DNA from 4 places in the Pseudoalteromonas sp. KAN5 genome. Region 4 is predicted to be linked to each of the others. Evidence: predicted binding sites of a transcription regulator. Region 4 holds the regulator's gene; each other region holds the start of a gene.
The links. The regulator sigma-54, encoded in region 4, starts transcription at its own class of promoters, with help from an activator protein. The targets are predictions, from matches to a motif close to GTTGGCACGNNNNTNGNNT.
Positions count from the first base shown of each region.

Region 1: the regulator sigma-54 is predicted to act here: its motif matches at 5,028-5,046, upstream of KAN5_RS09715 (LPP20 family lipoprotein).
Region 2: the regulator sigma-54 is predicted to act here: its motif matches at 3,533-3,551, upstream of KAN5_RS10450 (BON domain-containing protein).
Region 3: the regulator sigma-54 is predicted to act here: its motif matches at 5,433-5,451, upstream of KAN5_RS00625 (EF-hand domain-containing protein).

Region 1 is NZ_AP025589.1:2,174,753-2,182,704, forward strand. Features, by position in the region: gene KAN5_RS09695 (HlyD family type I secretion periplasmic adaptor subunit) at 1-850, shown strand, start outside; gene KAN5_RS09700 (response regulator transcription factor) at 886-1,473, shown strand; gene KAN5_RS09705 (LapD/MoxY N-terminal periplasmic domain-containing protein) at 1,674-3,656, opposite strand; gene KAN5_RS09710 (transglutaminase-like cysteine peptidase) at 3,656-4,369, opposite strand; gene KAN5_RS09715 (LPP20 family lipoprotein) at 4,528-4,986, opposite strand; gene KAN5_RS09720 (flagellar assembly protein T N-terminal domain-containing protein) at 5,148-6,341, shown strand; gene KAN5_RS09725 (LysR substrate-binding domain-containing protein) at 6,325-7,227, opposite strand; gene KAN5_RS09730 (glutathione peroxidase) at 7,341-7,952, shown strand, end outside.
Region 2 is NZ_AP025589.1:2,331,984-2,339,935, forward strand. Features, by position in the region: gene srmB (ATP-dependent RNA helicase SrmB) at 1-983, shown strand, start outside; gene KAN5_RS10445 (S8 family serine peptidase) at 1,044-3,134, opposite strand; gene KAN5_RS10450 (BON domain-containing protein) at 3,592-3,915, shown strand; gene KAN5_RS10455 (DUF1289 domain-containing protein) at 4,113-4,307, opposite strand; gene KAN5_RS10460 (DUF2059 domain-containing protein) at 4,411-4,890, opposite strand; gene KAN5_RS10465 (mechanosensitive ion channel) at 5,080-5,991, opposite strand; gene yaaA (peroxide stress protein YaaA) at 6,099-6,878, opposite strand; gene tal (transaldolase) at 7,112-7,952, shown strand, end outside.
Region 3 is NZ_AP025589.1:142,404-150,355, reverse strand. Features, by position in the region: gene KAN5_RS00660 (hypothetical protein) at 1-589, shown strand, start outside; gene KAN5_RS00655 (hypothetical protein) at 824-982, shown strand; gene KAN5_RS00650 (hypothetical protein) at 1,041-1,274, shown strand; gene KAN5_RS00645 (DUF1543 domain-containing protein) at 1,296-1,796, opposite strand; gene KAN5_RS00640 (sigma 54-interacting transcriptional regulator) at 1,805-3,154, opposite strand; gene KAN5_RS00635 (hypothetical protein) at 3,157-3,699, opposite strand; gene KAN5_RS00630 (HAMP domain-containing sensor histidine kinase) at 3,701-5,167, opposite strand; gene KAN5_RS00625 (EF-hand domain-containing protein) at 5,486-5,713, shown strand; gene KAN5_RS00620 (hypothetical protein) at 5,737-5,964, shown strand; gene KAN5_RS00615 (EF-hand domain-containing protein) at 6,097-6,333, shown strand; gene KAN5_RS00610 (EF-hand domain-containing protein) at 6,346-6,582, shown strand; gene KAN5_RS00605 (methyl-accepting chemotaxis protein) at 6,609-7,952, opposite strand, start outside.
Region 4 is NZ_AP025589.1:3,707,764-3,715,715, forward strand. Features, by position in the region: gene mgtE (magnesium transporter) at 1-850, opposite strand, end outside; gene KAN5_RS16470 (HPr family phosphocarrier protein) at 968-1,240, opposite strand; gene rapZ (RNase adapter RapZ) at 1,268-2,110, opposite strand; gene ptsN (PTS IIA-like nitrogen regulatory protein PtsN) at 2,288-2,740, opposite strand; gene hpf (ribosome hibernation promoting factor) at 2,745-3,032, opposite strand; gene KAN5_RS16490 (RNA polymerase factor sigma-54) at 3,061-4,557, opposite strand; gene lptB (LPS export ABC transporter ATP-binding protein) at 4,624-5,349, opposite strand; gene lptA (lipopolysaccharide transport periplasmic protein LptA) at 5,346-5,879, opposite strand; gene lptC (LPS export ABC transporter periplasmic protein LptC) at 5,869-6,423, opposite strand; gene kdsC (3-deoxy-manno-octulosonate-8-phosphatase KdsC) at 6,420-6,971, opposite strand; gene KAN5_RS16515 (KpsF/GutQ family sugar-phosphate isomerase) at 6,971-7,942, opposite strand.

The sequences.
Region 1 (7,952 bases), 1.5 Mb from region 4:
TAATAACCAAGAGCTTGAACAACAAGTCGCCATTCATAAACGTCAATTAGAGCAACGTCGTCAAGACCATATTGAAGCACAAGCAGCCCTGCAACAACATACCAATGCATTACGTTTAATAAACCGTGAATTACAAGTTACCCGGCCACTCCTTCGCTCAGGTGCAGTATCTGATATCGATATAATTCGCCTAGAACGCCAAGCCGTTGACTTAAATGGCGAGATAAATCGATCCAGAGCGGTCATCAACCGCAGTGTATCTGCAATCAATGAAGCAAAAAACAAAGTAGCCGAGGTTGAGCTATCCATGATCAATCGATGGAACAACGAGCTCTCAGAAGCACGATTGCGGTTAGATGCAATTAAAGAAACCGAATCAGGGTTGGCTGATAAAGTAGCCCAAACTGAAATTCGCTCGCCTGTTAATGGCACTGTACAGCGCTTAATGGTGAACACGGTTGGAGGGATTTTACAACCTGGTAGTGATGTTCTAGAAATTATACCGCTGGATGATCAATTGATAGTCGAGGCTAAGATCCCTCCCAAAGATATTGCATTCTTACGCCCAGGGCAAACAGCAATGATCAAATTTAGCGCCTATGATTTTGCTATTTACGGTGGCTTAAGTGCCGAGGTTATTCAAATTAGTGCCGATACGATAACCGATGAGCGCGATAACACGTTTTATTTAGTGCAACTTAAAACTAACAAAAATCAGTTTGCCGATAATCTCACTATTATTCCAGGCATGACGACTCAAGTGGATATTATTACTGGCAAAAAAACCGTGCTGGAATACCTATTAAAACCAGTATTACGAGCAACATCATTAGCAATGACAGAGCGTTAATTAATATTTTTTCAAACTTTTAAAATGGATTAATAATGCGCCAAAGTGTATTTATCACCGAAGCTGAACTTATTTCACCGCACTGGCAAGCCGCCTACCCTGAATGTGAAATTCGTGAACAGCAGCCACATAAGATCACAGCCGACACCATTTTATGGATTTTAGCTGGCAGTCCTGACTGGCTTAGTATTGTACAAAAATACAGCAAAAGTCGTATTCCAGTGATTGTGATGACCAAAGAGTTAAACATGGCAGAGTTATGTGCTGCATTACAAGTGGGCGCTCGCGGTTATGTTGAAGCTTTTGCTAGTCAAATAATCATAGAGCAAGTTGCAGAAACAATTATCAGTGGCGGTATTTGGTTACCGGGCCAGTTATTATCTAACTTGGTTGGTGTACTCTCAAAGCAAGCTATTAGCTATCAGCACGCCTGCGACCTAACGTTATTAACGAAGCGCGAGCGCCAAGTCGTTGATGTTGTTATTACTGGTGCCAGTAACAAAGCTGTAGCGAATCAATTAAATATCACAGAGCGTACAGTAAAAGAACATATGAGCTCAATATTTAATAAACTCCAAGTTCGTGACCGCATGCAGTTGATGCTAGCAATCAAAGGCAGCTAAACGTACGAAATTGTTACTTTGTGCGTTGATTCATAAAATATTTAAGCCCTTTCACGATGTGGAATGCAATAAACCCCGTCGCGGTATAAAACCTTGTAACCCAGTCGCGATGTAAAATCGCTGCTACACCATTTGTGGCTCCATGCCCGTCGGCTCGGGTTTACCCCATTTATTTCACATACAATACATCGCTTTGTATTTTATTCTATTAGGTCTTCCTGAGTATCATCAATCGGTTGTGATACATAGCCATCGAACCCTATTCCTTTTAATGTCTGCTGATCTTCAGGGCTCTTAACCCCCTCAGCAATCACTTTAATACCTATCGAATGCGCTAATGAACACAATCCTCTGAGGAAGGTCTGATTATCTTGGCTATAGCTTATATTGTGGCCATAAACGCTATCTATTTTAATCATCTCAAGACCAAGCTCATGAATTTTATCAATTTTACTGAAACCTTGGCCAACCCGCTTAAGCGCCACTTTGGCGCCCATGCTTTTCACTTGCATACAAAAGTCTTTAAAAATAGCCAATTCAGCAACCGCTAAACTTTCACGTATATCAAAACAAATATGCTCAGCTAATTTTGGATATGCGAGTAAATACGTCAATATTGCAGCAAGTGCTGCATCGTCTAACAACGTTTCTTGCGATAGCTCCACTGAAATAAGCTTTAAGTCTTCTCTTTGCTCAAATACCTTAACTAAGTATTTAACTAAGCCCCAATCTAAGCGAGCAAGTAGCTTTAATCTTTTTGCCCATTGTAAGTAATAACCGCTACGATACAGTTCACCATTAAGCAATAAGCTTAGACTTACTTGGTTTTGTAATAACTTGCCCGAAAAAGATTTAACGGGGTAAAGCAAAACATCTAAGTCATTATTATCTAGTGCATGCTCAATTGCTTCACGCCAACTATCAGCGTCTGCAAATAATTCATTGCGCTGCTTATTATTATTTACCTGTACCTGTTGTGTTGGCTCTGCTACTGCGGCTTTTAATAAATTATCAACCCGCTTTAACAGTGTAAAACGACTATCCTCACGCTCTATATAGCTACAACTATGAGGTATGGATAATTCAATATGGCTGTAATCATCAAGCAAGGCCTGATGCTGCTTAAATACCTGTGAACTTAGGTTTTCAATATCGTCTGTGTCATTCACCAATACGGCGAAGTCGGTATGAGAAATTCGCGCTATATGATTTTCAGAAAATCGATCCTCATTCGACTCTAAAAAAGCAACTAGAGTTTGCGTAAAACGACGTAAAAAAGTGACCATTTCAACGCGATTAATTTGTTCACTTATTTGATCAAGGTTAACAACTCGAAATAAAAATAATGCGCCATGGGCATGCTCTTTTGATTGCTGTAATTGTGCCTCTAAAGTTGCGCTAAAGTACTCTCTGTTTGCTAACCCTGTTAACTCATCATGTTGGCTTTTAAAACGAAACTCTTCTAAGCGTTTTTTGTCTTCTTTAACAATCCGGCTAAATCGCTTTGAAAGTAAATTCATCGAGCTCACTAACCGTGCAAATTCATAGGTTCTGGGTACTTTCGATCTAATAAAGCGTTTATCGCCTAAAGCATTCGCTTGTTGCACGACATCGTCCAAAGGACGTAATATTTTCCTTAAAAAGTAAGCACTTGCTATACAAGCTATAATCGCAACGATAAAAAAGCTAAAAAATAATCGTATGGCACTTTCCCATAGCGCTTGCTCAGTATATTGGCTGTGACTTTCTAAATATAAAGTACCGAACTGCTGCCAACCATCGCTCACTTGCGCCACCCCTGGCTGAACTTGTAAGTGATAAAAGTGATGAAACCACCCTGGCGCCGTTGTATCAAGCTTACCACTAAAAACGCGTTTTATAAGCGGCTCCCCTAATGGGTTTTGTAACTCTATGCGCTGATAGTGCCCAGTATCAAAAGTAGCTGAAATTAGTAGCTCTAATTCAACAGGATCTTTCTGCAACTGGCTTAGCATCAAAGCTAAGCTATTTGCATTATCGATATTCTTTAAATGTAACTGAGAAGAAAAATACTGTTTAGCAGTATAAGTACTAATTAATACACTACTCATAAAGCCTACTGCAATAATGACTAAAATCCCCAGCCATAACTCTTGCCGTAAAGTGATTTTACTTTTGCGTTTAAACAAGGACATAAATGACATCACCACATAATTCCTTCTTGTTGTGTTTGTTCGAGAATACGTCGCCAGCGAGATAATCTAGCAGTAGGGTTTGCAACACTTTGCGTTGAATTATTAGCCCATAAACCTTGGCTATTAAAACTAAAAACAGGGCTCAGATCTGTACGTTTAGCTGCGGGCAATACCTTTGCAATTAAACTATCTAAAATCAGTGGTTGCGCATTTGGCACAGCAAAGTAACCAAGCACCATATGCGCTTGAGTTTGTCTAGAGTTTGGCCCACCGATCTGTGCTTTTACATAAATAAGCCGTAACTTATCATCTGCAATACCTAGGGCGCGCAGACTGATATACTTAGCAATTGCATAATCTTCACAATCACCCAGCCCTTTCCCTAAAGTTTCAAGTGGAGTTGCCCAATAATCATTTTGTTGCCAAAGCTGCATATCGGTTCGGTAGCGCAAGTTACGAGCAAAAAAATCATTTACGATTAAAATTTTTTGTTGTTCAGTTTTGTTCTGTGACTGGACTAACATTGTTTGCCAATTACGAGCAACTGCCACACGTGAAGGACCAAACTGTTGGTGCATTTTTTCTAAAAAGGTAGTGAACTGAATCGATAGGCGATCGGCACACACAAAAGAGGTTGCAAATATAAGAGGCAGCAAAAAATGCAGTAACGGGCGATTACTCCATTTACTCAAAGGCACACTAACTGAGCGACACTCGCTCACAAAAGCAACCTTGAGTTGTACACTAAAAAACGCGTCAAACTTTTTCTTGCCACAATCTTTATTCAGTAAAAAACAGTAAATAAAGCATAGCACTGAAGCGTTAACAGTGAGATATTTTAGCCATTATTTTGTGACTATTTAACGCTCAATAATTAACTTTAGTAATAAGTGACTTTTTTAACTTCACGTGGCTTTATTTCGCCTATGTATAAGTCATGGACACGTTTCATATCAAGCTGTAACTCGGTAGCGTAAGTATCTCCAACTGCATAGCTTTTAATGACTTGCGCCCCTTTAATAATGCCTTGCACTTGGCTGTGTAATTGATCATTTTGCGCAATACTGCCTTGCACAGTGGTGCCGGCGGTAATCTTTTGCCCATATACTTGTTCTGCAAGCTCGCGGTACGCTTCAAGCTTAGATGCTTTAATTGCCATCAACGAGCGCTGTGACTGATTCTCCCCGGGCTGAGCACTAATTGGCGCATACCCGACCGCTTTTAAAACTGGGTAGTTATCTGGCTCTATGTACTTATATTCCACATGTTTATCAAAAATACTACTACAGCCTACTAAACCTAGACTCGCAAAAATGCAAATTGCAATCACACTACGCATGGCGTCTCTCACGCTTAAAAGAAGTCATAATGTCTAAACCGATGCACAATCAATGCCAAAATTAGTACTTACTGTCGTTTTAGATCAAAGTTGTCAAACAATTGGTATAGTCCTTGCTCTGTCACTGCATATAGCAGATGTTTATGTATAAGGTTTGGGTAATGAAGCATAGTTTATCAACAATCATGATCGCCACAAGTTGGCTAACAGCCAGCCTTTTTTCGCCTAATAGCTCAGCACAGTGGTATGAATCAACAGGCCATGCCAGTATCAAAAATGATGATGTGGCGGCGGCAAAATCTGCGGCCATAAAAGATGCAATCACCCAAGCGTTAGTGTTCTCAGGTGCCCGTGTGAGCTCAATGCAAACCTTAGTTGACGGCGTACTTACGCAAGATCAACTAAAAATAAACAGTCACGGCGAAATTCAAAAAATAGAAATGATCAGTGAAGATCGAAAGTCAGATCAATTTGCGATCACGCTACGCTTGGATATTTTCCCACAACAAGAGCACTGCCCCGCTAATGAGTTCACTAAGTTTGTTGCGATCACCCAAACGCAATTAGTCAATCGTGAACAGGCCATGATGGGTCAAATTTTTGACATCAATAAAGCCACTAGCGAAGCCCTGTATAAAACATTAAGCCAATCGGCAATGAATGCTAAGCCAACCGCTTATTTTAACTTTCCGATCCGCGTGAGCGAGTTTTTTAATCAACAATACGATTACAGTGATGCACTATTAGAAGAAATATCAAGCCGCAGCAACTCACAGTATGTACTGTTGAGTCAGATTGTTGATATTTCTAATAGTGATAAGCTCAATAATAGTTACGCATTCTGGCAAGACGAAACGTACCAACGCTCATACAAGGTGGACTTTGCTTTATTTGATGGCACCACGTATGAACGACTTTGGCAAAAAAGCTATCGCAGCCAAGGTATCTGGCCATTTGAAAAAACACAAATCATCGATGTATTCAGCGAAAAGTTCTGGAGCTCTGATTATGGTCAAAGTATTACTGATATAAACCAAACCGTCAGTTACGATCTACAAGCTGCAATGGCATGCTTAGAGACTCAAGGAAAAATTCTACATATTGAAAACAATAAATTGATCATCAACTTAGGTAAAGCACATGGCATTGAAAAAGGTCAACGCTTGAATATTGCTCATCATAACTATTTAACCGATGCAGCGGGTAATAAAATGCCGAACTTGATCACCACATTAAATCAAGTTCAGGTCGAACAGGTGTATCAGCAAAGTGCCGTTGCCGTGAGTGTTGATCAGCAACCTTTGCCTAATATTCAAATCAATGATGTAGTCGAGCTCACTAATTTAAAACCTTAGTCAATTGTTGGCGTAAACTCGGGTGCTCACTCAGCCAGTTTGCGAGTAACTCAATTCCAGCTAAATGTGGATAATGTTTACGACAAGCCAATACGACACGACGTTGCTGAGTAGGAAAGATTGGTAAATAACGGATCCCTATGCGCTCGCTGCAAGCGAGCTTTGGTACAAATGTAACACCATCATCCATAGCCACCAGTGCCAATAAAGTCTCCAGACTATTACCTTGGTACTCGTTTGATACATCCACCCCAGCAGCAAAACAAAACTGCTGCGCTTGGTCTTTAAAGCAATGACCATCGCTAAGCATCAACAAACTGCACGATTGCAGTTCATCCAAAGCAACTTTATCACGTTTAGCAAGGTTATTTTGATTTGACATTGCTACCAAGAAATCTTCTTTATATATATTAACTGTATGATAAAGCTTAAGTTCAGGCACATCTGCTAAGATTGCAATGTCTAACTCACCATTATCTAACGCAGTTAAAATATTAGCAGTTTGCATTTCAACAAAAGCAAACTGGCTATCAGCAAACGCCTCTTTCATAGACGTAAGCAAAGTAGGGAGTAAATACGGCGCAATCGTTGGAATAATGCCGATTTTTACCCTACCTTGTAGTGGTGCGCTAGAGGTTGCTGCTAGTTCTTTTAATATTTGGGTTTGCTCTAAGATCACTTTGATCTGTGTCAACAAACGTTCACCTTGCACCGTTAAAGTAACTTGCTTAGTGGAGCGATCAAATAAGGTCACTCCCAGCTCTTGTTCTAATTTTTTTACTTGGCCACTGAGAGTTGGCTGGCTGACATAACACGCATCGGCAGCTTTACGAAAATGCTTAAAGTGCGCAATTGCTTTTACATATTCAAGGTCTTTTAAATTCATTGCAAACCACAACTAATAGATAATAACTATCATATTAATACAAACAAACGATTGGAGCTATTATAACTTTCACGACATAATGGCTATCAACAAATCAAGAGGAACTAAAAAACATGTTAAAGAATATTGAAGGTCAAACAATTCCACAGGTTACATTTGCAACTCGCGTAAACGATGAGTGGAAATCAGTAACATCTGACGACATTTTTAAAGGTAAAACGGTTGTTGTATTTTCGCTACCAGGTGCATTTACACCAACGTGTTCATCAACGCATTTACCACGCTATAACGAACTAGCTGCAGTACTTAAGCAAAATGGCGTTGACGACATCGTGTGTGTATCAGTAAACGATACTTTCGTAATGAACGCTTGGGCACAAAACCAAGAAGCACAAAACATTACTTTATTACCAGATGGCAACGGTGAATTTACTGACGGTATGGGTATGTTAGTAGACAAAAATGACCTAGGCTTTGGTAAACGTAGCTGGCGCTATTCAATGTTAGTTAAAGATGGCGTAATTGAAAAAATGTTCATCGAACCAGATTTACCAGGCGACCCGTTTGAAGTATCAGACGCAGACACTATGCTTGATTACATCAACCCTAAGCAAGTAAAACCAGAGGCAGTCAGCATATTTACTAAACCAGGTTGCCCTTTCTGTACTAAAGCAAAAGCTTTACTTGAAGAAAAAGGCCTAGTGTACGAAGAAATCACCATGGGC
Region 2 (7,952 bases), 1.4 Mb from region 4:
CCCGTGAGTTAGCTTATCAAATTCATGAACAATGTGAACTACTTGCTAAAGGCACCAACCTTAAGATTGGGGTGGTAACTGGCGGTATTAACTACGGTACGCATAAAGAAATATTTGAAAAAAATAACGACATTCTAATCGCCACACCGGGGCGATTAATGGAATATTTAGAAACTGAAAACTTCCACGCCGAAAACGTCGAAATGCTTATTTTAGACGAAGCCGACCGCATGCTAGACATGGGCTTTCGTAAAGAAATGATGCGCATTTGTGAAGAAGCTAAAAATCGACGCCAATGCTTTTTGTTCTCAGCCACCCTTGAAGGCGACAGTGTTGAGCGTTTTGCTGAGCAAATATTAAATGACCCTGCGCTGCTTGAAGCTGAGTCATCACGAAAAGAAAAAGCCAAAATCCATCAATGGATCCATTTAGCCGATGACTACCATCATAAACTCGAGTTATTAGTTAATACACTAAATGGCCCTGATGTTAGCAAAGCGATTGTGTTTGTAAAAACCCGTGAACGCCTTGAAACCTTAATTGGTGAACTCACTAACAACGGTGTTAAAGCAGCATGGTTACGTGGTGAAATGCCACAAGACAAGCGTATGAAGGCAATGGAAAACTTCCACAGTGGCCGCACTAAAATACTCGTGGCGACTGATGTTGCAGCCCGAGGAATTGATGTGGCAGATATCAGCCATGTCATTAACTTTGATATGCCACGCACCGCAGATGTATATGTGCACCGTATTGGCCGTACTGGTCGCGCGGGTAAAAAAGGCATTGCGATTTCATTAGTGGAAGCCCACGATATTGCAATTGTAGCAAAAGTAGAACGTTACACAGAGCAAAAGCTTAAACGTCGTGTTATTAAAGGGCTCGAGCCAAAACATAAAGAAGCTAAGTTGCCAATTAAAAAACTCAAAGATCCGGCAAAAATTAAAGCCCGCAAAAAGGCGAAAGCTAAGAAAAAGAAGTAATCATTTTCTTTAATGTGTACAAAAGCCGAGACTGTTATAGCCTCGGCTTTTTAGTATAACTTACTGGCATTTACCTAAATCTTTCCATACCGCCCATGCAGATGAATTATCAGCAGGGTTGGCACCTTGTGTCCACCACTTAGCGCTGTAACGGTTGCCACTATAGGCGACTTCATTTCCTGCGGTGTAGGCCGTTGAGGCACTCCACGCAGCTAAACCACTGCAACCTGCTGGTGGCGTATCACCATCAGTTACTATCACTGTTTTTACTAAACTGTGATTGAGGCCTTGCGCATCACTTACTGTTAATTTTACTTCATAAGAGCCGGGAGCTTGATAAGTATGAGTTGGTGTTTTTGCATTGGCTGCATTACCGTCGCCAAACGTCCAGTTATAAGCCGTTACCGCTACATCATCGGTTGATGCGTTAGTAAAGCTCACCGCTAAACCAGTTACGCTAAAATCAAAGTTAGCTTTTGGCGCTTGATTTACAGCACCACCACCGCTACTTTGACAGTTACCTTGACGTGACCATACATTCGAAAAGACTGCCGGACTTGCACCCGTTGACCACCAAGTTGCTTTATATTTAGCTTGGTTATACTCAACTAAATCACCGACACGGTATGCTTTTGCTGCATCCCAACTTGCTAAACCATCACACCCACCTACCGGGGTCGATGAAACCGTCACCGTCTGACTGCGTTGATTTGTTTGCCCTATCGTATCCGTCACTTCTAAAACAACCGTGTAGTTACCTTCTGCTGCATAAGTATGAACAGGGTTTTGCGTGCTTGCAGTATTTCCATCACCAAAACTCCAGCTATAACTGCTAATGCCTTTATCATCAGTGGATGTATTACTGAATGTCACTTGTTTGTCATTTACCGAGGCACTAAAGCGCGCGACTGGTGCATTATCAACACCACTGCCATCACCACATTCAGATTGCGCTAAATAATCATAAGCATCTTTTGCTTTAACAATACCAAAGCCGTATGACGTATCACGCCCTGGTGTGCCTTTGTCTTGGGCTGTTACATTAAGTGCATCACGAATTTGTTGATTACTACAATTTGGAAAGTAACTCCATACTAGTGCTGCAACACCCGATACATGCGGTGTCGCCATTGAGGTACCACTAATACTTTTATAACCGCCGTTATTCCACGTTGAATTAGTGCCTACACCCGGCGCTGCAATTTCAACTTGTGAGTTATATTGTGAGAAGGAGGCTTTATTGCCATTACGATCAACCGCAGCCACCGATACCACAGAGTCATACGATGCCGGGTAGCTTAGCGAGCTATTTGCATCATTACCTGCCGCCGCAATATGTAACATGCCTTGCGCATAGCTATTGGCAAATGCTTGACGTTCAGCATTAGATGATTGTGGTCCCCCTAAGCTCATACTTGTCACACTTGCACCTGCTGACTGACACTGAGCAATTGCAGCAACAAGATCAGAGCCGTATGCCCAGTGACCTTGATCGTTAAATACCTTAACTATATGCAGCCCTAATTGACCCGATGAATTAACCCCAACAACGCCCAACCCATTACCGCCAAGTGCCGCAATGGTTCCCGCTACGTGAGTACCGTGACCATTACCATCGTTGTACCAATTCCCCGTATTATTAGCGCCATATCCATCACTACCTGTGATCCCTGTATTTGGTAAGTCAGGATGGTTAAGTGCATAACCGGTATCCATAATACATACTTTTTGATTACCAGTTAGATTGTCTGATAACTGTTGAGCTTGTACCATAGTGATCCCATAAGGCGTGCTCTCAGCCATTAAATAGCGCTTTGGATCTACTTCGATACTGGCTACATCCTCACTTTGCAACAATCGCGCTTTTTGCTCCGCCGTTAAAACCACCGCCATAGCATTAATATCTGGTAAACTTTGCAGCACTTCTACATTTGCTTGCAGAGCAATATCACTCATCAAATTCATTTTAATCGTATCAACGTGGGCTTTACTGCGCGCAAACGCAGTGTGTACCGCTGCTGTTTGCTCTGATAAATGCACGATAAAACGCGCTGATTCTACTTGCTCTGCCATTGCAGTGCTTGCAGTTGATAATAGAATCGCACTCGCTAATGCAGTTATTTTCAATGCGGGGGTTTTCGACGCTTTCATTTTAAAATCCTTGGATGTAAATTTAAATAAGCTATGAATTTACAATTAATTCACAACCCTTTAATGGAAACACCACAAGACAACGCTGTCAACTTAGTAATTGTAATCTATTAAAGTTTAAAATAGAGCAATTAATCTATTGTAATTTAAAGAGAATTATTTCATTTAAATATTTATCCCAAAACTCAGCTACACACCTTTAATTTATTAAGGAATGACATTTTCTGTAAATTAAATGTTACAAATAGCTATATACTGTATTAATCTAATAAAGCTAAAAAAGGAACAAATAAATCTAAAATAATGACCACTCATCGTATTTTTTACTCAGTAGAATGTAAAAAATTCTTAAGGTCACTATGAAAATATTAAATATCTTTAATTTACAATAGGTTAATTTTGGAATGGAATTTGTAACTAAGTAAATGTCATTCACTAAGCAAACTTGAGGGAAATCATGAACCGCTTTAAATTAACTGTATCATTAGTATCACTATGCTGTGTATTTTTACTCGCCTGTGCAACACAAGTCAGTGCAGCCACCAGCACGATTATGATCAGCAGCGTTTCTCCTCAGCCAACTTTACAACAAGCAATAATTGATAAACTACGCCGCAACCCAAACCTAAATCTTACACAACTGCAAGTGCATGTTGATGGCAACAAAATAGCCCTGTACGGCCAAGCTGCAACCGGTTTTGAACGCGCACTGGCACAAAAGTTTTTAGAAAACACCCAAGGTATCGCTATCATAGAAAATAAAATGCAAGTGAGAAATTAAAGAGCTTAGAGAGGCTAGGTTGGAGAATTTAATTGCTCGTTGTGTTTCTATTTAGTGCTTTATTAGTGCTGATTTTTATATTCACAAAAGTTCAACCCTCTTCAATATTGTAATGGCATGTAGTATCAAGTAAACAGTCAGTTCGAACTTAATGCCTGCCAATATAAAATTAATAGCACGAAGATAATTCATCATAATTATTTATGTCGGGCGTTTTTGCGGTTTTGGCATTCATTAAGAATATGCTGTTTTTGTTCTGGGTTGGCGCTGTGCCAAGCTAGGATTTCAGCTAGGGTTCTAAAGCAGCCGAGGCAAATATCATTGCCATCCAAACAGCAATGACGAATACATGGATTGTCGGGCTGCTTGGTGTTCAACTTATGACTATCCATTTTGAACCCCGCGTCGTTATTACTTACTAGACAGTAGCGGGGGTTTTTAGCTGTGTCTAATAAGTAATCTTAAAAAGCAGCACGCAATCATACAAAGCTAACTTTACTTACCTTGATGTTTTGCTAAGAATGGTTGTAGTCTTTCAAGCAGTAGGCCTTGTTTTAACTGCCCTTCTTGCATACCTAACTGCGCACCTATTTGCATTAGCTCTGGTGATTTAGCAAGAAACTTTTGCCCTGTGGGTGTTTCATAAAAGGCGATTAACTCATTGATTTCTTTTTCAGTAAAATTCTCAGAGTAGATTTCAACTAATTCTGTTAAAATTGCTTGTTGATCAAAATCATACTTAAACCAATCTCGGTAAATGTTTTTCAACTCTTCTTTCGCCGCGGCATCTAATTGTAACTGTACCGCCATTTGCTCAATAACTGGTAACATTGCTTCAAAACCACCATTCATCTGCTTATCCATGCCCATTACTGAGAACATTCTTTCAACTGAGCTGGTTGCCTGCTCTTGTGCATAGGTGGGATTGGTTAATATTAATAGTGAGAATGCGCATATTGATACTAGTTTTTTCATTGTAACTTCCTTATAGGGGATAAATAAACCTGTACTTATCTTACTCTTATTGCTGCTATTTCTCAGTAAAAAACTTAATACAGGAAATATGCGCAAAGCAAAATCCTATTGCCACCAGCATATATGTGTAAATTAGCACTATCAGCAAGTAAATATTACCTGCTGATACACTGACTCTAAAGCGAGTAATTACTCAGTCTGCTGTTGCTTTTCACTGATCATTGCATCGAGTTTTTCGCCGCCTTTGATACCAAAATCAAGGGTGCGAATTGGGAATGGAATACTAATATCAGCATCACTTAGTGCTTGCTTAACGGCTACAATTGCTTTGTGGCGTACTGTCATAAAGTCAGCCTCACCGGGGTATTTGATCCAAAACCACACCAGTAAGTTGACACTGCTGTCACCAAAACTGTCAGCATATACTGCGGTTTCCTGCTGTTTAATAACAAAATCAAATTCATTAATTTTTTTAACTATCACCTCAGCGGCAAGCTCAGGATCATCACCGTATGAAATACCCACCGGTACTTCAATACGGCGCACGCCTAAGGTACTGTAATTACGTAATACATTACGAAACAGTATTTTGTTAGGCACTAAAATTAATTGCCCGTAGAAGTTTTCCACCAAAGTGTTACGCAGGTTTATTGACTTAACAGTGCCAAACACATCATCGGTTTTAATGACATCACCTGTTTTAAAGGGCTTGCGGATCCCCATAGCAATACCGGCAATAAGGTTTTCGGTCATATCTTGAAAAGCAAAACCAATGGCAAGGCCCACAATCCCCGCACCGGCAAGCAGTGAGGTCACTGTGCCTTTGAGCCCCATAAAATCAAGTGCAACAAATAATCCCACGCACAATATTATCATTTTAAATATTGATGCCATCAAATCGGCAATTTGTTTAGAGTCCAAAGAGCGGCGTAATAAGTTACGCATCATCGAGCCTAAAAAGCGAGCGAGGATAGAAAATACAATGGCAATGATCACTGCCACTATAAAATTGGGAATGTGGCTTATGACAACATCAAACCAGCCACCGAGTTTCTCTTCTATTAACTTTTCAGCTTCACTGATAGAAGGTATTTTCAACATTATTTAACCCTAAGTATTCTTACATATACTCAAGGTACTGCAAAATAAGCGCCAAAACGTAAAAGCCATGCGGTGCATGGCTTTTTAAACTGAGCGATGTTTAAAAATTAATTTTGCTCGTCACGCATAAATACCGGCTCAAGTGCTTTTTGACTCGCTTCTTCACTGTAGTAGTAACCATCAACAGTAAACTTTTTCAGCTCACTTAACTGCGTGATTTTATTTTCAATAATGTAGCGTGCCATTAAGCCGCGGGCTTTTTTAGCGTAAAAGCTAATAATTTTATATTGGCCGTTTTTACAGTCTTTAAAGTGTGGAGTAATGATTTGCGCATTTAAGGTTTTTTTATCAACCGCTTTAAAATACTCGTTTGATGCAAGATTTACTAAATATTGGCTATCTTGCTCAGCGAGAACAGTATTGAGCTTATCGGCAATAATGCTGCCCCAAAACTCATATAAGTTTTTGCCACGGCTATTTTCAAGCTTAGTGCCCATTTCTAAGCGATACGCTTGCATTAAATCAAGCGGTTTTAATAACCCATAAAGGCCTGACAAAATACGTAAATGGCTTTGTGCGTAATCAAGTTGCCCAGCAGTTAAACTGTTTGCATCTAAACCACCGTATACATCGCCATTAAAAGCCATTACAGCTTGTTTGGCGTTGTCGGTAGTAAACGGTTGTGACCATTCGCTAAAGCGTGCAGCATTGAGGCCGGCAAGCTTATCGCTTATTTTCATTAAACTGCTAATCTGCGCCGGTGTTAACTCCCGACACACAGTCATTAACTCTTCGCTGTGCTCAAGTAACTCAGGTTGCGTGAATTTATCGGTACTTGCTTGGCTCTCGTAATCTAAATTTTTTGCAGGTGAAATAACAGTGATCATAGTTAGCTATTGACTTGGAAATTATTTAATGTCAATTTCAACATTAAATGAAACGAAAAGCACGTTTTGTTTGTATCAATCTTATGATACCTACCTTATTCGCATAGCAAATTAAACGATGCACCTTCGTTCTTTACTGATACGGACATAAGACCTATAAAGCACTGTCACAGTGTTGCAGTATAAGGTAGTTACAGTATTTTCTTTTAACTTGCTTGGAATGAGGAAAGCAAATGACTTCAGCTCTACAAAGGCTCAAACAACATTCATCTATCGTAGCGGACACTGGTGATATTGAAGCGATTAAGAAACACCAACCAGAAGATGCAACAACTAACCCTTCACTGCTATTAAAGGCTAGTGAGATTGCAGCCTACAAACCATATTTAGATAAAGCGTGGAGTTATGCTAAAGAAACCGAGCAAGACGCTGCAAAACAATTAGAGCTCGCGTGTGATTACTTTGCGGTATTACTTGGTAAAGAGATCAGTGAAATTGTACCTGGCTACATTTCTACCGAAGTTGATGCACGTTTATCGTTTGATACTCAGGCAACCATAGCTAAAGCGCATACTTTACTGAGCCTTTATGAAAAAGAAGGTGTCAACAAAGATAAAATTTTAATTAAAATAGCCTCAACATGGGAAGGTATTAAAGCCGCTGAACAACTTGAGAAAGAAGGTACTAAGTGTAACCTGACTTTATTGTTTAGTGATGCTCAGGCTCGTGCATGTGCCGATGCTAACGTATTTTTGATTTCACCATTTGTGGGCCGTATTCTTGATTGGCACGTTGCCAACGGCATGGAAAAGCCTACGGATCCATTGCAAGATCCTGGTGTGCAATCAGTACGTAGCATTTTTGAATTTTATAAACGCCATGATTACAAAACCGTGGTTATGGGTGCAAGCTTCCGTAACACCGGTGAAATCATCGCCTTAACGGGTTGTGACAAGCTAACGATCAGCCCTAACCTATTAGAAGAGTTAGGCAACCTTGAAGGCGCACAAGAGTATTTACTTGAAAGTGATATTGCTAAAGAGCCAAAGCCTGCGCCACTGACAGAAACACAAT
Region 3 (7,952 bases), 330 kb from region 4:
AACTGCAACACTAAATACTAAAAAACAAGAATTTAATCCAGCTGCAGTAGAGCAGAGCAAGTCAGAAATAATCGACCTTAATGCTGAAAAAAATGACTCTTCTTTTACAGCAGAAGCTACTTCTCAAACAGATACATTACAAGTTGATAATGATGAAATTCATGTACTGCAATCACTTGATAATTTAATAAGCGCTCCTAGTGAAGATGGGAGCATTTACTTCAATACAAAACCATTAGATACATTAAATATAAACGAATTTAGGGAGCTGATATCACAGTTACCGGATAATTTACTCGGCGCTAGAGCTAGTACAATAAGAGAAGACTTAAATGATATAGCGTTAGGTTATCAGCATTCAGTTAAAAATATAACCGTTGATGATGTGCAATGCTCTGACAGCATATGTGGTTTTATTCTAAGCTCAAATAACCTTGATGATGCTGATAAGGCATTAGAGGCTATGTCATCAAATGAAGTAATGAAACGCGCAAGTAAAGGCGGCAATCTAAAGATTATTGAAGATAATGGCATATTTTATAGCATTGTAATTGCCTCTATATCCGATAAAAAGTTAACGGTATATTAGACACCTAACCCTAGCTGTTTAGCGTAAACCACTTATACCGAATGCTTACTAATTGACATAAAAGCCGTAATTAGGATTTGCCGATTGTGTATGTTTTATATTTACAATTTATACCCAAAAAAGTTGAGGGTTACATTTCTACACACTTTGATCAATAAGTGTTCACCTATAATTCAGGCTCACAGGCATACTCTTATTATCAGCAAGTTTTAGACTGATTATTAGGAGGTTAAAATGCAAACTGTATTAAAGCGCGAAGAAATCGATTTTATATTCGACCTGTATCATCATGCTGAGTGTGATGAGGCCACCACTGAAGACTTAGAGCCTGAAACTGAAAAACTTGATACAGCGCAATCAGCCACTATTTATAAAACAAGTTATTTGACCTAAAAGCGCTTTGCTCATTACAATGACGCACCTTGTAAAAGCACCGCCTAACCGCCTAATAATGAAAACTCACTCAGCCAAAAAAGAACTTATTCTATTACCTATTCTCTTCATTGTGATCATACTCTGCGTTGCAGGGCATTTTTTATTACAAGCCAGCTTTGCTGACAGTAACCTGACAGAATACTTACTTGCTGCCCTCCCTTTTGCTATGTTTGGCTTAGTAATTATTGCATTTAAAATTGCCAGTAAAAGCGAAGATAAAGAGCGCGCGGAACACAGCGACCACGATTAGCCGCTTAGTCAGGTAACACTGTTATAAAATATGATAACCAAACCAGTCAGGCTTGATAACTTGAGATTGGCCACTTGGGGTGAGCTTGATGTGCAGTTGGCTGTCGAGTAAATCAACAGCAAAGCAATCATCTACGTCGTATAAGTCATCTTTATGAATATGGCTTAGGCCAGCCAGTAAATCCTGTTTTGCTCTTTGTTTAGCCTCATCACTACTGCTCGCTACATACAATGCAAAATCATGTTGTTCCGCTAAACTGTCTGCTCGGTAAGCGCCTAAATTTACGAAGTATAACTGCTCAGCTTGTTCAACAGGCTCATCAACCACACTAACGGCAAAACCATCGATATCATTGACCGCCATGTAACTATCCATATGCACACTATTTTTATCGCCAACCCACTGCGCTTTTAACTTTGTGTACGTTTGCTCGATTGATTCCCCTACCACAAAACGAACATCATGCATTTCAATATGGCATCCCTGAACTCGCCCACCTAAATACACCATAAATAATTGCATGTTTTCTCCTAGCAAATGCTATCAACGTCTATGTTGTGTTTTTTTATTAGCTTATAAAAATCTGAACGGTTACGTTTAGCCAGTTTTGCCCCTTCGGCCACATTACCACCCGCCATTTTCAAGGTGTTAATAACATAATCACGCTCAAACTCTTTTTTAGCATCATTTAGCGAAAGCGGCTCAACATTACTGTCATTACTATTAAGCGCACTCTCCACCAGTTGTACCGATATTACCTCACCTGGAGTGAGTGCAACAACCTGCTCAACCACATTTTGTAATTGGCGAATGTTACCAGGCCAATCATGGCGCACCAATGCATGCATAGCCTCGCTGGCAAAGCGCTTCTCTTTTTGTCCCATTCGCTTGGCAATGGTGGCGCTAAAGTACTGTGCTAATAGACTGACATCTTCTCTACGCTCAGATAAAGGCGGTAATTTAAGATTCACCACATTTAAGCGATAGTATAAATCTTCACGGAATTGTTGATTTGCAATCGCATCCGGTAAATTTTTATGGGTTGCTGAAACAATTCGTACATCTATCGGGATCTCTTCTTGAAAGCCCACTGGACGAATAGTTTTCTCTTGCAGAACACGTAGTAACTTAACTTGTAAATTAAGCGGCATATCACCAATTTCATCTAAAAATAAAGTACCACCTTGGGCTTGTTGAAATAACCCTTGATGATCTTTAACGGCGCCTGTAAACGCCCCTTTTTTATGGCCGAATAATTCAGACTCGAGCAACTCCCCTGGCACCGCACCACAGTTAATGGCTACAAACGGGCCATCACTGACATGACTGTGTTGATGAATTGCATTTGCTAATAACTCTTTACCTGTACCACTGGCACCTGAAATTAATACATTTACGTGTGTAGGGCCTAGCAATTTAACTTGTTCAAGCAAATGCAGCATAGCGCCACTGCGGGTTACAATATTACTACTTGCTGTGTTTTCATCAGCGCTTAAGCCATGAATTTCAATCGCTTTAGCTAAGCTATCGAATAATTCATCTTTATCTACCGGTTTAGTAATAAACGCGAAAATCCCTTGCTTCGTGGCCTCAACCGCATCGGGAATTGACCCATGCGCGGTCATCATGATCACCGGCAGTGCTGGGTAACGCTGCTGCAACTGACGGTGTAATGCCATACCATCCATTTCATCCATACGTAGATCAGTTACTACCGCATCATACACATGGTTTTTTAATAACTGCAAAGCCGCTATACCACTTTCACAGGTCGTTACTTGATAGCCTTTAGATTCAATACGAATAGCCAGTAACTTTAATAAACTTGCATCATCATCAACCAGTAAAATTCGTGCGCCTTGATTTTGCTCTATCGACATGATTACTGCTCCTTAGTTTCTTCGCGTAGTAATAATTGCTGCTCAATAGTTGCCAACGATGACAGGGTCTCTTGCATTTTATTATTCAGTGCTTGCTGCTCTTTCTTGGCGTCTATTTGTTGTTTTATTTGCTGTTTTTGTAACCATAAATACTGCTTTATATCATCAGGCCAATAATACGCCTGATCAAGCTTTAATAATTGCGTTAATACCTTTTCCGGCGCTAATACATTATTTTTGCAACTAAAATCAAAGTAGTTCTGAATCTCTTTGGTGCCAATATAAGAAACCTTACTCGCCACCACTTTAAAGCCTCCACAGGCCTTCGCATGCCAGCCGATGACGATTTCTGCCGGCGGATACATAGGATCGGTTTTTGGCCGAGGTTTTGGATTTGGTAAACCATCACCTTGTGGCTCAACCACTTTAACAACCTGCTCTGCTTCGGTATTATCTTCTTTTACTGGTTGCTCAGTTAACTCACACCCAGCGAGCCCTAAAGTGGTGAAACACACCACTAAAATGGTATTTAAACGCACGCCCATGCTAATTAACTCCTTGGTTTTTATTGGTTGGATTGATGATTGGGATTTGAATTATAAAACGACAACCTTGTGGTTCATTCTGCTCAAGCAGCAAAGTTCCCATTAATTGCTCAACAGATTCTTTAACAATTGTCAGCCCTAAGCCGCTACCTTGCGCAGTCACATCTTTAGCATTTTTACCTTGATAAAAAGCACTGAAAATATGTGACTTTTCTTGCTCTTGAATACCTGTGCCCTGATCACTGACGATCATTTTTAAGGTAGAGCCCGCTAACGATAAATGGATATCAACTGCTTGCTGTTGCGGTGAAAACTTCAAGCCATTAGAAATTAGCTGTATTAAAATCATTTCAACAAGCTCTGCTGCTATTTCCAGCGGCTGCTCAGGTAAATCACAATGCCAACATAAACTTTGTTTGCGTGCCACTAAACGGTGCTCAAAGTGATTGTTTATTTTGGTTATTAATTGTGAAAAAACCAACTCACTTAAGTCCTCTTTACTGCTACGAATTGCATTATAGCTGAGCAAACTGTCTATCATTGCTCGCAAGCGCACCATACTTTGGGTGATAAGCTCCAGTACGGCTTGCTGCTCTTTGTTAATTGGCCCAACGATTTCATCGGTTAATAAGTCGGTACCTTCCACCATTGATGCTAAAGGAGTTTTCAATTCATGGGTAACATGGCGTAAAAAGGTATCTTTTTGTTGCTCTAATTGATGCAATTGCTCTTGCACCCATTGTAATTTATTACCCAGTTCAACCAGTTCAGCAGAACCCTGTACAGATATTTTTTGCTGCCAATGACCTTGTCCGAGTTTATCAATAACTGAGGTTAAGCCTTTCAATCGACCACTTATACGCCACAAAAAACCACCACCTACGAGTAACGTTAACGGAGTAAGGGCTATCAGCCAATTAATAAAAGAATTTTGTAATGCTTTTAACTGTTGCTGGTTTTTAGTTATTTGTAGTTCGTTTTGATCTCTTAGCCATAAGGTTTGACGAGCGATTAATTCACTCACCGGAATAAATAATTGCGCATCTTGTAGCCCTTCGCTAACAAGCTGTGTATGCGCTAGCTGCAATTCCTTGGCAAGTTGCTGCCATTGGTTAATATAATCCCCTGTAGGACTAATAAAAGTCAGTTCATCAATACTTTGCAACGACGATTGCCATTTATCAACTATCAATTCATCAAGCGATTCACTTTTTAGCACCCAGTTTTGTCGCGTTGCCCGCTCTAAACTATTAAGGTCTTGTTTTAGGTTATTAAATGACTTGGTTATTTGATAGTTATCACTGACGATTTGTTGAGTTACGGCAAGCTGTTTGTTCAACGCATTTAAAAACACAATCACTACCAATGACAATGGCAGTAAAGATAACAAAGTACTAAATAAAAACTGGCCAATTAAATTAGGTCGCCAACGAAGTAAAGCGCTGTACTTTTTAGCGAGTGAGGCCACTGTCGCTACTCCTTTAGTTTAAATATTGAATTATGAAAGGTGTTACTTATACACTAGCTGAATCAATAAGAATAATGAATAAGATGAAATTTATAGCCTCTGTAAAACTACTGACGCTAAATTGAAACAACTTAACCATTTGTTTTTAAGTAATTTTATTAAAAAGCACAAAAAACTGTTGCAAAAAAGACACAGTATTGAGTCATTATTTCACACTGAACTTCACCAAAAAACCATAAGCCACTGATATTTAAATAAAAGTATTATTGGCATCATTTTTGTAATACCTGAAGCAACAACTGTTTATAAGGTAATTATATGAAAGTATTAGCTCCACTGTGTTTATGTTGCTGCTCCCTATTTAGCTTTAATAGCTTTGCAATGGATGTTGAGGCTACCTTCGCAGAGCTTGATAAAGACAGCAATGGCACATTAAGTGAAGCCGAAGCTTCGGAAGATGCAGTCTTGCATGAAAGCTTTGAGCAAATTGATAAAGACCAGAATGGTCAAATATCAATGACTGAATTTAAGCAGTTTTTACAATAACTTACCCATAAGGAAATTCAGTTATGAGACAACTTATCGCCGCCTTTTCATTAATGTTTTTAATCATTAGCGCCACCGTTTTAGCATCGCAGCTAAACGTTAAATTTGCACAACTAGATACTAACGCTGACGGACAAATATCATTACTTGAAGCGAAGCAAAATGATGCTTTATTGAAGCAGTTTACTGATCTAGATGATAACAACGACGAGGTGTTATCAGAGCAAGAGTTTGCTAATTTTAAAATTTAAAAGACTTTAAAGTATTTGCCATAATCCCGGAGGGAATGTGTAAACGGATTTAATGTTGGGATTTAAATTATGGCAAATACTTTATCTTTTTACTCGCTAACCTGACTCAAGTTAACTAAAAGGACCTTAACAATGAAAAGCATATTAGTACCATTAACTGTAATGTTAGCTAGCAGCTTTAATGCTATGGCGCTGGATGTAAAACAACGTTTTGATCATTTAGATAACAATAGAGATGGTTACTTAACCGAAAATGAGTTAGATGCCCAGCCACAGCTTATAAAACAGTTTCAGCGTTGGGATACTGACCGAGATAACAAGATTTCACTCGTCGAATTTAAGAACTTTTTAACTAATAATCTGCATTAATGAGTTTCACCAATGAAATACACCATACAATTAGGGTATGCTTTACTCCTTATTGTCAGCTGTAGCAGTTTTGCAACAACTGATAGCATTGCCGAGCAATTCAAAAACTTAGACCGTAATCAAGACGGGTTGCTCACTCGCTCAGAGTCAGCGAAAGATCCTGCACTATGGTCACGCTTTAAAAATTACGACAGCGATAAAGATAACAAGTTATCGCTGGCAGAATTTAGCATGTACGCTAATAAGTAAGCGTAGATTATACCACTGTCGCAAAGTTAATTTAATTTAAAGAATGCAACTTGCTTTAAAACCAATTGACTTTGTTCGGCCATACTATTGCTGGTATTCGCAGTTTGTTGCGAAATATCAGCGGTGGTATCGGTTAGAGTGTGGATGGTATGCATATTTTGGCTAATATCAGCAGCAACCGCTGATTGCTCCTCTGCTGCTGTTGCTATTTGCTGTGTTTGGTCGTTTACTTGATTGATCATTTCCATAATCTCTTTTAATAAGCGATTACTTTCATCCATTTTATCTTCAGCTTGTGCTGCAACTCTTGTGCTATCAGCCATCATAGTCACTGCATTTTGACTTGCAGAACGAAGCTGCCCAAGCATTGTTTCAATCTCGTTTACTGAACTATGAGAACGCTGAGCTAAGGTGCGTACTTCATCAGCCACCACAGCAAAACCGCGCCCTTGCTCACCCGCTCTGGCAGCCTCAATTGCAGCGTTGAGTGCTAGTAAATTAGTTTGTTCGGAAATATTACGGATCACATCAAGGATCGTCTCAATTTTACTGGATTCACTTTGCAGTTGATCAACAACGTCTGATGTTTCGTTTAATGTGCCTAGTAAATGGCTCACCGCCTCTTTGGTTTGCTCAGACGCCTCTAATCCACTATTGGCAAGTTGCATCATGCTATCTGAAGCTGTCGCTGACTCAGCAGTATTTACTGCAATACTCTTACTGGTGACAGATAACTCTTCAATTGCAGTTACAGCTTGTGTTGTATGATCAGAGACCTCAGAGGTAGCCGTTTGAATTTGAGTGTTTGAACTGAGTAACTCATCACTATGATTATTAACCTGTGCTACAGAGTTATGAATAGTGGCCAGTGTGGTATTTAAGTGACGAATTGTAGCATCTAAGGTACGACTTAAATCAGCAACTTCATCTTCACCTTCTACTTGAGAGTAGTGATCTAATTCGCCGCGCTGCAGAGCATGGGCACTTTCGCTAACAATCGTTAATCCCATCACCACTTTTTGCGACAACATATGGCTAAATAACACAGCTAAACCAAGCGCAATTAAAATTGATAAATAAAATACTGTATTTGCAAAATCAATGGATTGCTGCGCCGCGGCTTGCGCTTTTGCAACTTGTGCGACATTGATTTTTTCAAACTCGTCAAAAAAATCGGTTAACGCATTGTGAGAGTCCACAAATTCACGATAGATAGCATAATCCGCTTTATTATCAGCTGCGCTTTCCATTGCCTGCTTAAATTGAATTGCTGCTTGCTCGTAGCGCTGCGAGTTATTTTTTAATCTGATAAGTAAATTAGCTTCACCTTTATACGCTTGGCTAATTTGTTGAATGAGTGGCATTGTTAG
Region 4 (7,952 bases):
TTTTTAATACTGGGGCGAAGGTATCTTCTTCGTCGTCAAGACCCGCTAAGCTCAATAAGCTGTGCTCTGCATCTTCACGGATAACGTCAACGATATCATCGATGGTGATCCGGCCCAGCAGGTGGTCGTTATCATCAACAACAGGTGCAGATATCCAGTTATGGCGTTCGAACAATTGGGCTACTTCACTTTCATCCATGGAAATAGGGATTGATTCACAATCTTCGTCCATTAATTCGCGAATAACTTTATCCGGCGAGTTGGTGAGTAGCGTGGTGAGCGACATTGCGCCTAAAAAGCAGTTGTGTTTATCAACCACATAAAGGTCATCAGTGCCTTCAGGCAGTTCGCCACGTAAGCGTAAGTAGCGCAGTACCACGTCAATAGTGACATCGGGACGAATAGTGACCGTATCGGTATTCATCAATGCGCCAGCTGAGCGCTCTTGATAGGAAAGCGCTTGAGTTGCCCGCTCACGGTCTTGGCTATCCATGGCGCTGACAACGTCTTGGTAGACTGTGTCAGGTAAGCTACGTAATACTTCCCCTAAGTCATCGTGACTCATGTCTTCGGTCGCCGCAGCAATATGCTCTGGCGCCATTTGGGCAATGATCCCTAGGCGAACATCTTCAGAAAGCTCTTCGAGTACATCACCTTGTACATCTGGATCTACCAGTTGCCAGAGCAAGGTACGAATTTTATGCGGCGATGATTCTAGTAGTAAAGCTGTGTCACAGGGAGCTGTTTTTGCCAACATACGCCTTACTTGAACAAATTGACCACTGTTAAGTGACTTGGTCACTTGCTTTAGTTGTTGTAGTGGGTAATCTTGTTCAAAAGCTTCTGGCATTGGCGTCCTTAAATAATAAATACATTTAATTGGTGGGATGAAACTTTGATAATTACACTGGTTGCGTTGACCAGTAGCTTATTAAGTTTAACGTAATTTTATTGTGCTGACTATGGACTATTCTTGCTCGTTAAAGCGGTGCGCAATCAGCTCTCCAATAGCAGCAAGTGCGAGTTCGGCATCGGGCCCTTCACACACAACTTTAACTTCTTTACCTTGGCTGCTTTCTAATAACATTAGGCCTAGAACACTGTCGCCAGCGGCTTGTTTGTCATCTTGGTGAAGTGTGATACTGGCATCAAACTGCACGGCTAACTGTGCTAATACACTGGCTGCGCGGGCATGTAATCCAAGTTTGTTTTTTATTAAAAATGTATCTTCTAAGCGCATCCACATTCCTTACTGTAACAGTGGTTGTTATTCTTGCTCGCGATGGCGAATTTTTACATTGCTGTGGCTCATTGAAAAGCTTTCGCCAATGGTTTGCGCTAAATAAACCGAACGATGTTGGCCACCTGTGCAGCCGATTGCAATGGTTAAATAACTGCGGTTATTACGTTCTAAGTGCGGTAACCAGGTTTGTACAAAGGTTTGGATCTGCCAAGTGAATTTTTGCACAATACTGTGGCTGGCTAAGTAATCTTTAACTGGTTGATCAAGACCTGTCAGTGGCTTTAGCTCAGGCTCCCAATGCGGGTTAGGTAAAAAGCGCGCGTCAAATACATAATCCGCTTCTTTTGGAATACCATGTTTAAAGCCAAACGATTCAAAGGTGATAATTAGCTTTTTATCTTTTTTACCTAAAATCTTTTCGCGAATCGTCTCGGCAAGTTGATGGACACTTAGATCAGTGGTATCTAACATAAAGTCAGCACGTGTTGTTAACACATCAAGTAATACTTTTTCTTGTTTGATGGCTAAATCAAGCGGCAATGAATCTAAAGAAAGTGGATGCAAACGGCGCGTTTCAGAAAAACGTTTGATCAGTGTTTGATCATCACAATCTAAATAAAATAATGTTGGATTGGCAAAGCCGGGTAAGTACTCAAGAATGTCGTTAAATTCTTCTTGTTCTTTGGGTAAGTTACGAACATCAATACTAACAGCAATTTTGTCGTAATTATCAGAGACACTACGAACTAATGAAGGCAGTAAGTTTACAGGGATATTATCGACACAATAATAACCAAGATCTTCAACTACACGCAGGGCAACCGATTTACCTGAGCCAGAGCGCCCACTGATGATGATTAACTCCATGTAAACTCTCCTTCACTTAATAGCAATTTTATTAAAAACATGATCACTCTAGCTGGTTAAATAACTCATTAACGTTATTAAAAATTATGTGTACAGAATAACTACCTGTCATAATTTTTCCTTGTTATTGAACTACTTTGTACCGCCATAATAGATCACTAACGCAAGAGGTATGACTTACGATTGCTCAACAATAACGTGATATAAATCTTGATCTGTTTTCGCGCTACGTAGTTGTTTACAAAAATCTTTGTCGTTAAGTTTATCAGCAATTGTGGCTAACGTCTTTAAATGAAGTTGACTATCACCCTCTGGTACGATGAGAGCGACAAACAGATCCACAGGGCGATTATCAATTGCGTCAAAATTAATAGGCGTTTCGCTCACTAAAATGATTGCTAGTGGATTTTCAATACCACTCATTCGACCATGAGGAATGGCAATGCCACGACCAATACCAGTACTACCTAGTTTTTCTCTAGCGAGTAATGCATCGAGGATTTCTTGTTGTGATAGCTGAGGAAGTTGTTCATGAGCCAATTGGCTGATAAATTCAATGATCCGTTTTTTGCTATTAAAAAGGACCGCAGTTTTACTGCAGTCCTGGCAAATAAGTGAGCTTAATTTCATAGTGTTAGTGTCGAGCGTGCTTCTCTTTGTGTTTGATTACTTGACGGTCGAGCTTGTCGATTAGTCCGTCAATGGCTGCATACATGTCTTGATGTTCAGTTGAAGCAAATAACTCAGCACCACTGACATGGATGGTGGCTTCTGCTTTTTGGCTTAGCTTTTCTACGTCAAGAATAACATGGACATTGTTGATGTGATCAAAATGCCTCTCAAGCTTCGCAAACTTATTGTTTACATAGTCTCTTAATGAATCAGTAATTTCTACGTGACGACCAGTTAAATTTAGTTGCATAAGCATTTTCCTTTTTTGATTTTACGCCTTAAATCAAACTCTTTCTTTGATTTGACGGTGGAATAGCCAGTGACTCGCGGTATTTTGCAATAGTCCGTCTAGCTACTTTGATACCTTGCTCTGCCAATATATCTGCAATTTTACTATCACTCAATGGTTTCGCTGAGTTTTCTGCGCTAATCAGTTTTTTGATTAGTGCGCGAATAGCTGTCGATGAGCATTCGCCGCCATTTTCAGTGCTAACATGGCTTGAGAAAAAATACTTTAACTCAAAAATACCACGCGGGGTATGCATGTATTTTTGGGTAGTTACACGAGAAATTGTTGACTCATGCATCTCTACCATTTCAGCAACGTCATTGAGTACCATAGGTCGCATGGCTTCAGGGCCATGTTCAAAGAAACCTTGCTGCTGTTTTACGATGCAATTGGTTACTTTGAGCAATGTGTCATTGCGACTTTCTAGGCTTTTTATAAACCATTTAGCTTCTTGCAGATGCGAACGAATAAACTGACTATCAGTGCTCGACTTTACTGAGCGCGACATAGCTGCATATTGGCTGTTCACTCTGATTTTTGGCATGCTGTCTGGATTAAGTTCAACCACCCAGCGGCCTTTAATTTTTTTCACTGATACGTCAGGAATAACGTATTCTGACTCTTCTCGTACTATGGTATCCGCAGGCTTTGGATTTAGGCTGTGGATCAGAGTCATCACTTCTTTTAGTTCATCTTCCTTAAGCTTAGTCTTTTTCATCAAAGTGCGATAGTCGCGACTAGCTAATAAATCGATATGATCAGTTAAAATCATTTTTGTCTCATTAATCCAAGGGGTTGCCGGATCAAATTGATTTAGCTGAATACATAAACACTCTTGTAGACTGCGAGCCGCGATGCCTACAGGGTCAAATAATTGGATACGTTTTAAAACCGCTTGTACTTCGTCAAGTTCGATTTCTTCTTCGTTGTTGCCTTGATTTAAGCTCTCTACAATGTCTTCACAGCTAAGCGTTAAAATACCTGAGTCATCAATGGCCTCAACAATTGCAATGGCTATTGCTTCATCTGTAGGGCTAAATGGAGTTAGCTGTAGCTGCCACATTAAATATTCATGCAAGGTTTCTGTTGAGGCGCCTTGATATATAGATTCGTCCTCTGGCATTGGGCCTGCTGAGCTATTTGGTGCAGCGCTCATGTACTCATCCCATGTGACATCCATCGCCATTTCATCACTGAGTGTTTCTTTGGTGAGTGCTTCGCTGCTTTCTTGTTCGTATTCGCTGGGCTTGTCATCTGCTGAGGCGCTAACGGTTAAGTCGTCGTTATCTTGCTTTTGCTCATTCTTGCCCGCCGTGTCGTCTGAATACTCATGCTCTTCTAGCTCTAGTAACGGATTGCTATCTAACGCTTCTTGAATTTCTTGCTGCAGATCCAATGTGCTGAGCTGCAATAAGCGGATAGCTTGTTGCAGTTGCGGTGTCATTGTAAGTTGCTGGCCCATGCGCAGCTGGAGTGATTGCCTCATGTATCTCTAACAATCCTTTTATTGTTGTCATTGTTAAGTTTAGCAGATGCTTAGCCAAGTGTGGCTTTATAGCCTAAATTGCTCACCTAGGTAAACATCGCGAACTGTTTGGTCGGCGAGTACATGCTCAGGTGTGCCTGATGCAATTAACTCCCCATGAGAAACTATGTAGGCTTTTTCACAAACATCAAGAGTTTCTCGTACATTATGGTCGGTGATAAGCACGCCAATACCACGGTTTTTAAGGTGTTCAATAATCTTCTTTATATCTAACACTGAAATTGGATCAACACCAGCAAAAGGCTCATCTAACAAGATAAATTTTGGGTCTGCGGCTAATGCACGGGCAATTTCAACACGACGACGTTCACCGCCAGATAGGGCCATACCTTGGCTGTCGCGAATATGTTGAATGCTAAATTCATCAAGTAAGCTGTCAAGAGCTTCTTCTCTTGCTTGTTTTTTAAGGTCTTTTCGGGTCTCTAAAATAGCCATCAAATTTTGATAAACAGTCAATTTACGAAAAATTGATGACTCTTGCGGTAAGTAACCAATCCCCAAGCGAGCGCGACTATGCATTGGCAGTAAGGTGATGTCGTTGTCATCTATACTGATCTTGCCTTTGTCGCTAGGCACTAAGCCTACAATCATATAAAAGGTTGTGGTTTTACCCGCACCATTTGGGCCCAGTAAGCCAACAATGCTGCCGGCGGTAACTTCTAAGCCTACACTTTTGACAACTTGGCGACCTTTGTAGCTTTTAGCTAAAAATTCAGCTTTTAATGTACTCATGGCTGGCCTTTAGATTTGTCTTTTTTGTTACTTACCGGTACTAAAATAGTGTGCACGCGATCATTTGAGCTTTCGCCTTTTTCGGCGCTGATAAGCTGTTGGTCCATGTCGTAGGTAATGCTTTTAGCATTAATTTTTTGCCCTGCTTGAGTAACCTGCGCATCGCCAATTAAGGTTAAGTAGCGCTTGGCAACGTCGTAACGAACCTCTTTAGCGCTGGCGCTCATAATTGTGCCATCAGCTTGTTTTTCTTCAAAATAAGCTGGACTTCCTGTGGCTACAAGCAGTTGTTTATTGTCGCCTAAGTCTTCACGTTTGTGTACTTCAAGGCGATCAGCTTTAATACGGCGGTTACCATGAATAATTTCAACGTTGTTTTCAAAAATACCGATGTTATCTTTTAACTGGGCAAGTTGTTTGTCTGCACTGATCGATACTTGGTCCGCAGGTGGTAAATTAGTCTCAGCAAAGCTTGCAAAGGCCATGAATAAGCTTGGTATAACAAGCAAGTGAGCAAATTTATTGGTCATAATATATGGTTCGCGTATGGTTAATTAGTTCTACCACTTCGGCTTTTAAGTCGGCATTGAGGCCGCGCCCAGTGATCTTTAAATTTGGCCCAATCAATTCTACAGGTTGTTCAGAGCTCATGGTTTGTAGTTCAATATCAACCTGAATGTTATCTGCATTGATGTGCTCAATCATGGCATTGTTGGTCAGGTTTTTAGCCACCACATTGCCTTCTAAAATTAATTGATGGTTTTCATATAAAGTGGCTTCGTTTGCATTAATTTGCCACGTTTGTTGTTGATTATATAAAGTAAAAATAGGTTGCTCAAAGTAAGTGAAGCCTAACTGTTGATAGAGCTCCATTTTTGCAGCGGTTACTTTGTGGCTAATTTTACCTTGTTCATCAAATGCTGTTTGTTTTAATGCTACGGCAGTGTAATCGGGTTTTGCTATTATATCTTCTTGGTTTTGTGGTGCATTTGTTGGCTGATTAAAATAGGGAAACCACAACCACACCATGCAAGCGACGAACAATACGCATAATATTAAACGCGCACTATTCATGAGCTAGTCCCTTCGCTTGTTAGTGACTTACCATTTTCAAGCATCAATAAATCAGTGAGCTCACGCACTGCACCAAAACCACCTGGTAGCATGGTTGTATAATGCGAGATGCGTTTTATGAGCGGGTGTGCATCATTCACTGCTACAGCAAAACCGACTAATTCCATAACCGGCATATCTGGTCCATCGTCACCTATATAGGCTATTTGCTCATCTGTTAACTGCAATTTATTTTTGAGCTGTTGATAAGCTTGCAACTTGTTTTCTTGACCTTGATAAATATGCGCTACAGTCAGGCTAGTCATTCGTTGCTGAACTATCTGTGAATGACGGCCAGTGATCACTGCCACTTCAAAGCCACTGTTGATTAAGGCTTTAATGCCAAAGCCATCTTTAGTATTAAAGGCTTTGAGTTCTTCACCATGATTACCTAAGTAAATACGGCCATCTGAAAATACACCATCGATGTCGCAAATAAGCAGTTTAACTTTTTGCGCGCGACTACGGGCATCATCACTAAGCGGCTGGTATAAATCAGCAAACTGCATTATAAAACTCCTGCTTTGAGCAAGTCTTGCATGTTGAGTGCACCAATAGGGTGTTGATTATCGTCAATCACAATTAAGCCGTTGATACGCTTATTTTCCATAATATTGAGTGCCTCTGCTGCCAACATATCAGCGCTTGCTGTAGTACAAGAGCGGGTCATTACTTCGCTGATTAAGGTGCTATGAATATCAACCCGCTGCTCTAAAATGCGGCGTAAGTCACCATCAGTAAATAATCCTGCAAGTTGGTTGCTATCATCAACAATGGCGGTCATCCCTAATCCTTTGGCTGACATTTCAATTAATGCATCTTTAATACATTGTTTATCATTAATGATAGGTGTTGCAGTCCCCGTGTGCATAATATCTTTTAAGCATAGCAGTAGGCGTTTACCTAAGCTGCCACCTGGGTGCGATAATGCAAAGTCGTCGGCGGTAAAGCCGCGGGTCTCTAACAAGGCAACGGCCATAGCATCACCCATTGCAAGCATTGCAGTAGTGCTTGCTGTAGGGGCTAGTCCTAATGGGCAGGCTTCTTGACTTACTTTTGTACACACATGGGCATCTGCCCAATTCGCCATTGACGATGCAGGGTTTCCAGTAATGGCAATCATTTTTGCGCCAATTCGTTTGATTACTGGAATGATATTCAGTACTTCGCTGGTTTCACCAGAGTTTGATAACAGCATGACGACATCATCGCGGGTTATCATTCCTAAATCGCCGTGGCTTGCTTCACCGGGATGAACAAAAAACGCAGGTGTACCTGTACTTGCCAATGTTGCTGCAATTTTATTACCGATATGACCTGATTTTCCCATGCCAACAACAATGATCCTGCCATGACATTGATATATCAGCTGGCAAGCTTGATTAAAGTTTTCGTCTAGGTATTGGGCTATCTCAGTTAGTGCTTGGCGCTCGATATCGAGTACCCGCTTACCTTGTTCAATAAAATTTAACTGCGTCATGTGTTGTCCA